Regions from separate parts of the Actinoplanes friuliensis DSM 7358 genome, predicted to be linked through region 2. Evidence: riboswitches for the same ligand, from Rfam matches in the RefSeq annotation. Region 2 holds a riboswitch; the other holds the start of a gene.
What was found. Region 2 has a riboswitch for ZMP and ZTP ahead of AFR_RS03235 (glycine hydroxymethyltransferase). Riboswitches for the same ligand answer to the same signal wherever they lie in the genome.
Positions count from the first base shown of each region.

Region 1 (5,700 bases), 4.7 Mb from region 2:
GTGGTGGTTTTCACCCCGGTGGTGGTGCGGCTGCTGAGCCGGCGCCTGGCCGGGGTGGCCGAGTCGTTCGTGCTGGTGATGGGACTGGCGCTGAACCAGTACCTGCTGAAGTGGATGTACAGCCCGGATCAGTTCCGGTTCCCGGACGAGCTGCAGCACTGGCTCGCGACGACGATCATCGTTCAGTCGGGTGAGCTGTTCCAGCCCAATCCGGCGCTGCCTCCCGCGGAGCATTTTCCCGGGCTGGCCGAGCTCGGCGCCGCGGTGGCCCAGATGACCGGGCTGACGGTGACAGCCGCCGGGGTGATCGTCGCCGGGGTCGCCCACCTGGTTTTTGTCGGCGTGCTCTTCGCCGTGGTGCTGCGGGCGAGCAACTCCCCCGCCGTCGCCGGGGTGGCCTGCGCGACCTACGCGACCGCGCTGCACTATCTCTTCTTCAACTCGATGTTCCTCTACCAGACCGCCGCGCTGCCGTTCTTCCTGCTGACGATCTGGGCCGTCCGGCGGTGGCGGGCCGAGGGCGGCCGGTCGTTCGCCGTCCTCGCGGTGCTGTCGATGACGCTGACCACGGTGAGCCACCACGTGACGGCGCTGGCCCTGGTGGCGACGCTGACGCTGCTCGCGGCCGCCGAGCTGATCACCGACCGGCCGCGGCGCTGGTCCGCGCTGATCATGCCGGGTGCGGCCGCCGTGGTGGTCGCGTCGTGGATCCTGTTCGTCGCCACGGACGTTCTCGGGTACCTCGAGGACCCGGTGGACCAGGTTGTGCGTACCGTGTCGCAGCTTTTCTCGGGAGAGAGTGACGCGGCCTCGGAGAGCGCGCCGGTCTCCCTGGGGCAGTTGGCCGTTCAGGGTGCCGGGCTGCTGGGTCTGCTCGTGCTCGGCCTGGCGGTGACGCGGGACATGCTGCAGCGGCACGACCGGGACTGGTGGCGCTGGGCCGCGGTGGCCGGCAGCGCGATCTTCTTCGCGGGCAACGGCGTCCGGTTCCTCGGGCAGAACGGGCCGGAGATCGCCGGGCGGCTGTCCACCTTCACCTACGTGCCGATCTCCATCCTGGCGGCGATCGGCCTGGTCCGGGGTGTGCAGCTGATCCCGGCGCGGGACGCGGAGGGGCATCGCTGGCGGGCCGCCGCGCCCGCGATCGACGTGGTCGTGCCCGGCAGCTGGAACCTCTACAGCCGGGTCGCGGCCGGCGCGGCGATGATCACGCTGCTGATGATCGGCGCGCGCGCCGGTGGGTGGCCGCCGATCGCCTCGCTCCTGCCGGGCCCGTACCTGGCCGGCGGTTACGAACGGTCCGTCGACGCGTACGGGCTGGAAGCGGCCGACTGGCAACGCCGCACGCTCGGGCCGGACCACCGGGTCGGCGGTGACGCGACCTCGGTCTCGCTCGCCTCGACCTACGGGCGGCAGGACCCGGTGCGCGAGGTCGGGCCGTTGTTCTACGCCGACTCGTGGGGGCTGGAGCAGGACGCGCTGGTGCAGCGGCTGCACCTGCAGTACCTGGTCGTGGACCGGCGGCTCGGCACGCAGTTGCCGGAGAGCGGCTCCTACTTCGAGATGGATCCGCGGTCCGGGCAGATCACGTCGCCGCTCACCACCGGGCAGCTGGGGAAGTTCGACTCGCTGACGGAGGTGGACCGGCTCTACGACAACGGCATCGTCCGTGTCTACGGAACGGGGGTCCGGTGAACTCCCTGACCAGCCGCATCGTCGCGGCGCTGACCGTGGCCTCCGGCGCCGCCGTCCTGCTCGGACCGGTGCCCGTCGCCGTCACCGGCGGCCTGCTGCTGGCCTTTGTGCTGCCGGGACTGGCCCTGATCGGTGTCCTGTTCCGCCGCCGCGAGCTGACGACGGTGGAACGGTCCGTGCTGACACCCGCGCTGAGCATGGGCGTGCTGATCGTCGCCGGGCTGGTGATCAACCTCGTGCAGGTGCGCATCGACCGGGTCTCGTGGACGGTCTCCACGGTCGCGGTCACGCTGATCGCGCTCCTGATCTCTCGCCGGACAACCGTGCGTCCCGCAACGGTCCCGGTCGCGAAGCCGGCCGACGACTCGCTGGACGCACTGTTCGCCGGCGACGACACGGCCGGTGAGGACAATGCGCCTCGGCCGGTCGGTGAGAAGCAGGTGCGGATCGACGTCGGCGAGCACACGGTCCGGCTGCCGACACGATCGGCCGACGCCGGGGACACCGTGCTGATGTCGGTCGCCCCGGTGGCCGCGGATCCGCAGAGCCCAGCGCCCCAGCAGCGCGGACGCCTGGTCAAGCAACTGCTGCCGCTGGTCGTCGTGGCGCTGATCCTCGGTGGCGCGAGCTGGATCTCCTTCGCCACATCGCGCACGACGCACAACACCACCGTCACCGCACTGTCCGCCGCGCCGTCCGGGCCGGTCACCAGCGGCGGCACCCGTACGGTGCAGGTGTCGGCAAGCGGGCTGATCGCGGGCGACGGCCCGTACACGGTGCGGGTCTCGGGGAGCTCGGGGCGCACGGCGCTGGAGCGGACCGTGGCGGTGACCGGCGACGGCACCTGGACCGAGCGTCTGACCCTGCCCGGCGCGCAGCGGCTGACCGTGAATCTCTACCGCGCGGGTGACACCACCGCCTACCGGACGCTGTTCATCAGCGCCGTAGACTGACCCGGACACGCGACTGGCGGCATCGAGGATGGGGACCACCATCGGGGAGCTTGCCGTGGGGGCCGTCCGCCTGGGTGCCCACGCCGGAGTGGCGCATGTCCGAGACCCATGAAGCACGACTGCTGCCCGGTAAGCCCGTGGCCGACGAGGTCCTGGCCGACGTGGCGCAGCGCGCGGCGAAGCTCCGCGAGGGTGGCGTCCAGCCGTCGCTCGCGACGATCCTGGTCGGTGACGACGACGCCAGCGCCGGGTACATCCGGATCAAGCAGCGGCAGGCCGCCGAGCTCGGTTTTGTCTCCCCGCACGAGCACCTGGGCGCCGACGCGACGCAGGACGACCTGCACCGGGCCATCGACCGCCTGAACGCCGACCCGTCCGTGCACGCGCTGCTGATCCAGTACCCGCCGCCGGCGCACATCGATTACGACGCCGCGCTGATGACCGTCGACCCGGACAAGGACGTCGACGGCATGCACCCGCTCAACCTGGGCCGGCTCTCCGTCGGGCTGCCCGGGCCGCGACCGTGCACACCCGCCGGCATCGAGGCGCTGCTCGCCCACCACAACATCCCGGTCGCCGGTCGTGAGGTGGTCATCCTGGGCCGCGGTGCGACGATCGGCCGCCCGCTGGCGATGATGCTGGCGCAGAAGCGCCCGACCGCCAACGCCGCCGTCACGGTCGTGCACACCGGCGTCCCGGACTGGCAGCGGTACGCCCAGCGCGCCGAGATCCTCATCGCCGCCGCCGGTGTGCCGGGCATCATCCAGCCGGAGCACGTCAAGCCGGGCGCGACCGTGATCGGTGCCGGTGTCCGTTACGAGGGCCGCCGCCTGCTGCCGGACGTGGCCGAGGAGGTCGCGCAGGTCGCCGGGGCGATCACCCCGCGGGTCGGTGGTGTCGGCCCGACGACCGTGGCCATGCTGTTCCGCAACGCGATCGAGGCAGCCGAGAAGGCTAGCCGCTGAAGCGGGGGCGCTTCGCCATCGCCACGTACGCCGCCAGTGACGCGGCGTCGGTGTCGATGCGCCACTTCTCCGCGTACCCGGGGTGGGTGTCGGTGTCGAACCAGACGACACCGCCCACCGCCGGGTGGGCCTCGACCCAGTCGGCGAAGAGCGTGATCCAGTCGGCCTTGGTGCGGCCGCCGCGGTCCATCGAACCGACCTCGCTGATCATGATCGGCTTGCGGGCCGCGAACGCCCGGTAGATCGGGCCGAACAGGGTGTCGGGCGTCTCGCGGTGCAGGTTGTACCCCGAGACGCCGACCCAGTCGACGTACTTGTCGCCCGGGTAGAGCGCCTGGTAGGTGTTCCAGTCCTCGATCGGTGCGGAGTTCCAGTTGGGGCTCCACACCCAGGACACGTTCCTGGCCTTCTCCTCGGCGAAGATGTCGTGCAGGCGCCGCCACGAAGCGATGTACGCCTCCGGGTCCTGGCCGTTGCGGGCGGCTCCCCACGCGTACCAGTCACCGTTCATCTCCCAGCCCCAGCGCAGCAGCACCGGGCGGTCCTGCCGCTTGAGGCGGCGTGCGGCCCGGGCGATCCGGTCGTCGCTGCGCCCCGAGGTGATGTCGTCGTAGGCCGTGCCGCGCCAGGACACCAGCGGGACCGCTTTGGCGGGGATGCCGTCGATCGCGGTGGGCAGCGAGTCGGCCCAGTCGTAGAATACGTGCACGATGCGCTCGTCGCGGCCCAGCTGCTCCCGGCGCAGGGCCTGACTCTGGGTCGCCGTCCGGCCGTCGAGGGACAGGTAGGAGCCGAGCAGGGCGTGTCCGGGTTTGAACGGCACGGACCCGCCGCCCTTGGTGATCACTTTCGGCGCGGCGGCGGCGCTCGGCGCGGCGGACGGGACCCCACGGCCCGGCGAGGAGGTCGCCTCGGCCGCGGACTGGTCCGAGCGCACCTGCTGCGCGGCGACAGCGACGACGGGTACGGCGGCGAGCCCGCCGGCCATCCCGAGCAGGTGGCGGCGGGTCAGCCGCCGCGGCGCGCGGTGGGACGGGCTCACGTCAGGTTCCGGCCGGCGGCGCGGGCGACCCTGCGCACGACCCGCCAGCCGGGCTGGGCCAGCCGCTTGAGCTGCGGCACGACCGGCGAACCACCACCGGCGACGAGGTCCACCAGATCGGCGCCGGTCATGCCCGGTGTCGGCTGGAGCCGGGGCACGGCGAAGCGGCGCTCCCCCGGCGTGTGGAGGCGGCGGCCGACCTCGGTGGCGTTGTCGTGACCGGCGGCGAGCACGGCGGCGCGGACCTTGCCGCCGTTGTAGCCGTGCGGGTAGGCGAAGCTGCGGACGCGCTGCTGCAGGCGCTGCTCGAGTTCGTCCTTGCTACGGACGGTCTCCTCGCGCAGCCGGTCGGCCGGCAGCACGTCGAGCGGGTGGTGCAGCAGGCTGTGGTTGCCGATCTCGATGCCGGCGGCGGCGACGTCGGCCAGCTCGTCCCAGGTCAGGAGGCGGCCGAAGTCCGGTGCCCAGCGGCCCAGCCAGCCGGCGCGTTCGCCCAGGTGACCGACGGAGGCGTAGAGGGTGGCACCGGCGCCGGCCTCGGCCAGCACGGGCACACCGTCGGTGAGGAAGTCGCGGTACCCGTCGTCGAAAGTGACGGCGACGAGCTTGTCCGTGCAGCCCGCGTCGAGCAGGTCGAGGGCCTCGGAGAGCCCGACGAGGCGGTAGCCGGCCGCAGTGAGCGCGCCGAGCTGCTCGGCGAGGCGTCCGCGGGGCACGGCAAGGTCGCTCAGCGGCCCGCCGACGGCGGACACCGAGTGGTACATGAGCGCCGGCATGGCCGTGACGGTCACTGCTCGTTCCTCCCACCCACCAGACGGACATGACCCTTATCGGCCGCCGGACGGGCAACCTTCGGGGTTGGCACAACCCCGCCGCCTCTGCCGAAAGTCATAGCCGTCGATCAGGCTGGAGAGGGAAGCGGAGACACCCTGGGTGACGGAAGGGTGATGTCCATGAAAACGGACCGTGCGCGGCGCCTCGCCGAGGCCGCCTGTGAAGCCGGGCTCGTGCTCGGCCTGGTCGCGCTCCCCACCGCGTGGCGAGC
Region 1 covers NC_022657.1:5,413,543-5,419,242, forward strand. Annotated here, with positions in the region: gene AFR_RS46840 (hypothetical protein) at 1-1,695, shown strand, start outside; gene AFR_RS25165 (DUF1616 domain-containing protein) at 1,692-2,648, shown strand; ZMP/ZTP riboswitch at 2,648-2,731, shown strand; gene AFR_RS25170 (bifunctional 5,10-methylenetetrahydrofolate dehydrogenase/5,10-methenyltetrahydrofolate cyclohydrolase) at 2,744-3,613, shown strand; gene AFR_RS43895 (glycoside hydrolase family 26 protein) at 3,603-4,655, opposite strand; gene AFR_RS25180 (polysaccharide deacetylase family protein) at 4,652-5,431, opposite strand; gene AFR_RS25185 (hypothetical protein) at 5,609-5,700, shown strand, end outside.
Region 1: another riboswitch for ZMP and ZTP. It lies ahead of AFR_RS25170 (bifunctional 5,10-methylenetetrahydrofolate dehydrogenase/5,10-methenyltetrahydrofolate cyclohydrolase); the one in region 2 lies ahead of AFR_RS03235 (glycine hydroxymethyltransferase).

Region 2 (5,700 bases):
TACGGCCCCAGGAGACGCCGAGCACGTCCTCCTCGGTGAGCCGCTCGGCCAGCAGGGCGGCACAGGCGGGCCCGAGCTGGTCCGGCTCCCGCAGGACCAGCGCCTGCCGGATCCCGGTGTACGCGGTCAGGCGCTCCGACAGCTCGAGGTCCACCGCCGGTGGCACCGCGATCTCGATGCGGACGACGCCGTCGCGCAAGGCGCGGTCCAGGATCCGCGCGACCCGGAAGCGCGAGATGCCGAGCTCGTCCCCGATCTGCTTCTTGGTGCGCTGCTCCAGGTAGAAGCGCCGGGCGACCAGCGCGGCGATCAGGTCCTGCACGCCTTGACTCCGTTCCGGACAGCAGCGCACGATGGTTGTCAAACGAGCGATGAGCCGCTCATATGAGCGCACCCTAGCAGGGAGTTGGCATGGAGCAACGGTCGGCGCTGATCACCGGAGCCGCGCGGGGCATCGGACGGGCAATCGCCGCTCGCCTGATCGCGGACGGGCTCGCCGTGTCGGTGGCCGACCTGCCCGGTCCGGAGCTCGACCGGACAGCCGTGGAGCTCGGTGCTCACGGCGTACCGGTGGATGTTGTCGAACAGGGTGAGGTCGACGCGGCCGTCGCGGCGCACGTGGCCCGCTTCGGAGGTCTCGACGTGCTGGTGGCGAACGCGGGCATCGCCGTGACCGCGCCGCTGGTAGAGACCACGGCCGAGGACTGGCAGCGCACGATGGACGTCAACCTCAAGGGTGTCTTCCACTGCTATCGGGCCGCCGCCCGGCAGATGATCGCCCAGGGGCGCGGCGGCCGGCTGATCGGTGCGGCGTCGGTCGCCGCCCATCGCGGTGGCAAGTGGCAGGGCGCCTATTCGGCGTCGAAGTTCGCCGTTCGCGGTCTGAGCCAGTCCGTCGCCCAGGAGCTCGCGGAGCACAACATCACCGTCAACGTCTACAGCCCGGGCGTCGTGCAGACGCCGATGTGGGAGTCGATCGACCAGGTGATGACCACCCGCCGGGGCACCGCGACCGGCTCGGAGCTGGCCGGCATGGTCGCCGGCATCCCGCTGGGCCGCCTCGAGACGCCGGACGACGTCGCCGGTGTCGTCTCGTTCCTGGCGTCATCCGACGCGGGTTACGTGACCGGCCAGTCCATCGTCGTCGACGGCGGAATGTGGTTCTCCTGACTGCCGTCGCCCGGGCGCACGCCGGTATGCTGGTCGGCGGGCCGTGACTGGCGCGTTCGGATGGGCAAACCATCGGGGAGCGGTCCCGTCCGTTCCGGACGACCTGCCGTGCGCCTGGGCCTCTTCACCTGTGATAGGGAGGTCCGATGTCTGCACTGAACGCCGAATCGACCGCATTCCGCTCCGCCCTGGACGCGGTCCGCGCCGTCGAGCCCCGCATCGCCGACGCGATCGCCAAGGAGCTGACCGATCAGCGCGAGTCCCTCAAGCTGATCGCGTCCGAGAACTACGCGTCCCCGGCCGTGCTGCTGGCCATGGGTAACTGGCTCAGCGACAAGTACGCCGAGGGCACGATCGGCCGCCGTTTCTACGCCGGCTGCCAGAACGTCGACACCGTCGAGTCCGTCGCCGTCGAGCACGCGAAGGCCCTGTTCAACGCGCCGTACGCGTACGTGCAGCCGCACTCCGGCATCGACGCGAACCTCGTCGCGTACTGGGCGATCCTCGCCGACCGGGTCGAGGCGCCCGCCCTGGCCAAGGTCCAGAAGCGCAACGTCAACGACATGACCGACGCCGAGTGGGCCGAGCTGCGGGCTGCTTTCGGCAACCAGCGCATGCTCGGCATGTCGCTCGACGCCGGTGGTCACCTCACCCACGGTTTCCGCCCGAACATCTCCGGCAAGATGTTCGACCAGCGCAGCTACGGCGTCGACCCGGCCACGGGCCAGATCGACTACGCGGCGCTGCGGACGTCGGCCCAGGAGTTCAAGCCCCTGGTCATCGTCGGTGGCTACTCCGCGTACCCCCGCAAGGTGAACTTCCGCATCATGCGCGAGATCGCCGACGAGGTCGGTGCGACGTTCATGGTCGACATGGCGCACTTCGCGGGCCTGGTCGCCGGCAAGGTCTTCACCGGTGACTTCGACCCGATCGCGAACGCCCACATCGTCACCACGACGACCCACAAGAGCCTGCGCGGCCCGCGCGGCGGTGCGGTCTTCTGCCAGCCCGAGCTGTCCGACCAGGTCGACCGCGGCTGTCCGATGGTCCTCGGCGGCCCGCTCGCGCACGTGATGGCGGCCAAGGCGGTCGCGTTCGCCGAGGCCCGCCGCCCCGAGTTCGCCGACTACGCCCAGCGCATCGTCGACAACTCTCAGGCGCTCGCGGCCGGCCTGACCAGCCGGGGCGCCACCGTCGTCAGCGGCGGCACCGACAACCACCTGGTGCTGATCGACGTCGACAAGTACGGCCTGACCGGCCGTCAGGCGGAGCAGGCGCTGCTCGACTCGGGCATCGTCACCAACCGCAACTCGATCCCGCAGGACCCGAACGGCGCCTGGTACACCTCGGGCATCCGCATCGGCACGCCGGCCCTGACCACCCGCGGCCTCGGCACGGGCGAGATGGACCAGATCGCCGAGCTCATGCACACGGTCCTGACCAGCACCAAGGCCGGCGCGTCCAAGGCGAAGTTCGACCTTGCCACCGCGGTTTCCGACCGGGTGTCGAAGCAGGCCACCGAGCTGCTCGCCGACTTCCCGCTCTACCCCAGCGTCGACCTGGGCTGACCTGCGCAGATGGCTGCGTCCGGAGTTCGGGCGCGGCCATCTTGCTGCGCTCGTTAGGCCCGTGCCGAGGCGGGTATGCGGCTGCCATGACGGAACAACCGAGTGACCAGCCCATCGGCGATCTCGAAACCGTGCACACCTTCGACAGCGGGCCGATGCCCACCGGGGTGAGCGTTTCGGCGACCGGCCGGATCTTCGTCAACTACCCCAAGTGGGGCGACGACGTGGAGTTCACCGTCGCCGAGCTGCGTGACGGCACCGCCGTCGCCTACCCGGACCAGGCCTGGAACAGCCCGGCCGGTGACGACGACGCCAAGGCCTTCGTCTCCGTGCAGAGCATCGTCGTCGACCCCGCCGACCGGTTGTGGGTGCTCGACACCGGCAGCCCGCTGTTCCAGCCGACCACGCCCGGCGGGCCCAAGCTCGTCTGCGTCGACCTCGCGACCGACACCGTCGTGCAGACCATCGTCTTCGAGCCCGACGTGGCGCTGCCGACCACGTACCTCAACGACGTCCGCTTCGACCTGCGCCGCAACGTCGCTTTCATCACCGACTCCTCGGACCAGGGCGCCAACGGCATCATCGTGGTCGACCTGGCCACCGGTACGGCCTGGCGCCGGCTGCACGATCACCCCTCCACCAAGGCCGAGGAGCCGGCGACGTTCCTGCCGGTCGTGGAGGGTGCGGTGCTGATGAAACGACCCGCCGACGGCCCACCGGAGCCGGTACGCATGGGGTCGGACGGCATCGCCATCGCCGCCGACGGGTCCCGCCTCTACTACTGCCCGCTCGCCTCCCGGCACTGGTACAGCGTCTCCACCGACGCCCTGGTGGACCGGTCGGTCGGTGATCCGGAGGTGGCCGCCACCGTCGTCGACGAGGGCAACAAGGGCGGCGGATCCGACGGCCTCGAGACCGACGACCAGGGCCGCTTCTACGTCACCGATTACGAGCACAACGCGATCCTGCGGCGGCTGCCGGACGGTACGTTCGAGACGGTCGCCCACGATCCGCGGCTGCTGTGGCCGGACACGATGTCGGTTGCCGCCGACCGCCACCTCTACGTCACGGCCAACCAGCTGCACCGGCAGGCGGACTACCAGGGTGGCACCGACCAGCGGCACTACCCGTACTCGCTGTTCCGGGTGGCGATCGATGCGGGCCCGGTCAGGCTCGTCTGATCACCCGGTGCAGCTCCACGCCGGACAGCTGCCCACCGGCCACCGTCGCCGTCTGGAAAGTCGCGTACGGCTGACGGCGGCGGTCGGTCGGTGAGCCGGGGTTGAGCAACCGCAGCCCGGTGGTGGCCGTCGTGTCCCACGGGATGTGCGAGTGGCCGAACACCAGCACGTCCGTGTCGGGGAAGCGTTCCGCGCAGCGCTGCTCGCGACCCGTGGACTGCCCGGTCTCGTGGACCACGGCGAGGCGTACGCCGTCCAGCTCGGCGCGGGCGATCTCCGGCAGCCGGGCCCGCAGCGCCGGACCGTCGTTGTTGCCGTAACAGGCGATCAGCCGTCTCGACCGGGCCTCCAGCGCGTCCAGCAGTGGCACGTCGACCCAGTCGCCGGCGTGGACGACCACGTCGGCTGCCTCCACCTCGGCCCACAGCGCCGGGGGCAGGTCCCGGGCGCGCTTGGGCACGTGTGTGTCCGCCATCAGAACCAGCCGCATCCGTCCACCCTACGACGGGGAAGCGCTTCCCCGATTTTTCGCCTCGCTGCCCCAATCGAGCGGTAAGCCGGTAATGACCGTCCTGCGCGAGCGAGCCGATTCGGGCAGGCCGATTGCCCGTCCGCAACCGTTATCCGGACCCAGGCGTACCCGTCACCGAAGCCTCGTCAGTCAGCCGGCCAACTACGCGCCGCTACCTGATGTCCCTGGAGGTGATTGCAGGTTTCCGCAGCTCACGATCGGTGCCACCGGTCTTGGGTGGAGGTGGATCACGAACAGTGAGGCAATCGATGCCACCGATGGAGTGACGGCCCAGGCCCGGTCTGCGGCCGGGCGGACGCGATTAACCGCCGCTTAACTTCAGACCCCACCTTTGACACATGGCCGTAACGAACTTAGCGTCCAGGAACGGGGGAGCGCTCTCCGTGAACGCCCCTCCGGCATCCCCATCGGGAGCTTTCCCCGGCTCCCGTCCGGACGCGCATCCCCCGCGTCCGTATCGCTGTGTGTAGGAGAAGCAATGGTCAATCCCGCTCCCTCCGTAGTCCCCGAGAGGCGATCCCGCAGCAAGTGGCGGCTCGCCGCCACCGGTGCGCTGGTCGCCACCGTCGTCGCCGGTTTCGGCGCCATCACCGCGCTGAGCGCCGAGGCCGCCGAGACGCTGCTGTCGCAGGGCAAGACGGCAACCGCCTCGTCGTCGGAGAACCCGGGCGCGTTCCCGGCGTCCGCCGCGGTCGACGGCAACACGGGCACCCGCTGGGCGTCCGCCTTCTCCGACCCGCAGTGGTTGCAGGTCGACCTCGGCGCCAGCTCGGCGATCAGCCGGGTCGAGCTGAACTGGGAGGCGGCGTACGGCAAGACCTTCAAGATCCAGACGTCGCAGAACGGCAGCACGTGGGCCGACGCCACGGGTAACACCGCGGGCAACGCGGGCGTCCAGAGCGTGGACGTCACGGCCACCGCTCGCTACGTCCGCATGTACGGCACCGAGCGCGCCACCCAGTACGGCTACTCGCTCTGGGAGTTCAAGGTCTTCGGCGGCACGCCCACGACGCCGACCACCCCGCCGACCACCCCCGGCGGCCCGACACTGCCGGGCGGCGGCAGCCTCGGCGCGAACGTCATCGTCTTCGACCCGTCGATGTCGTCCGCCTCGATCCAGAGCCAGGCCGACACGATCTTCCGCCAGCAGGAGTCGAACCAGTTCGGCCTGCAGCGGTACGTGCTCGCGTTCAAGCCGGGCACCTACAACGGCCTGAACATCCAGGTCGGCTTCTACACCTCCGTGCTG
Region 2 covers NC_022657.1:704,095-709,794, forward strand. Annotated here, with positions in the region: gene AFR_RS03225 (sugar-binding transcriptional regulator) at 1-322, opposite strand, end outside; gene AFR_RS03230 (SDR family oxidoreductase) at 412-1,170, shown strand; ZMP/ZTP riboswitch at 1,204-1,297, shown strand; gene AFR_RS03235 (glycine hydroxymethyltransferase) at 1,317-2,738, shown strand; gene AFR_RS03240 (L-dopachrome tautomerase-related protein) at 2,825-3,919, shown strand; gene AFR_RS03245 (metallophosphoesterase family protein) at 3,906-4,409, opposite strand; gene AFR_RS03250 (discoidin domain-containing protein) at 4,930-5,700, shown strand, end outside.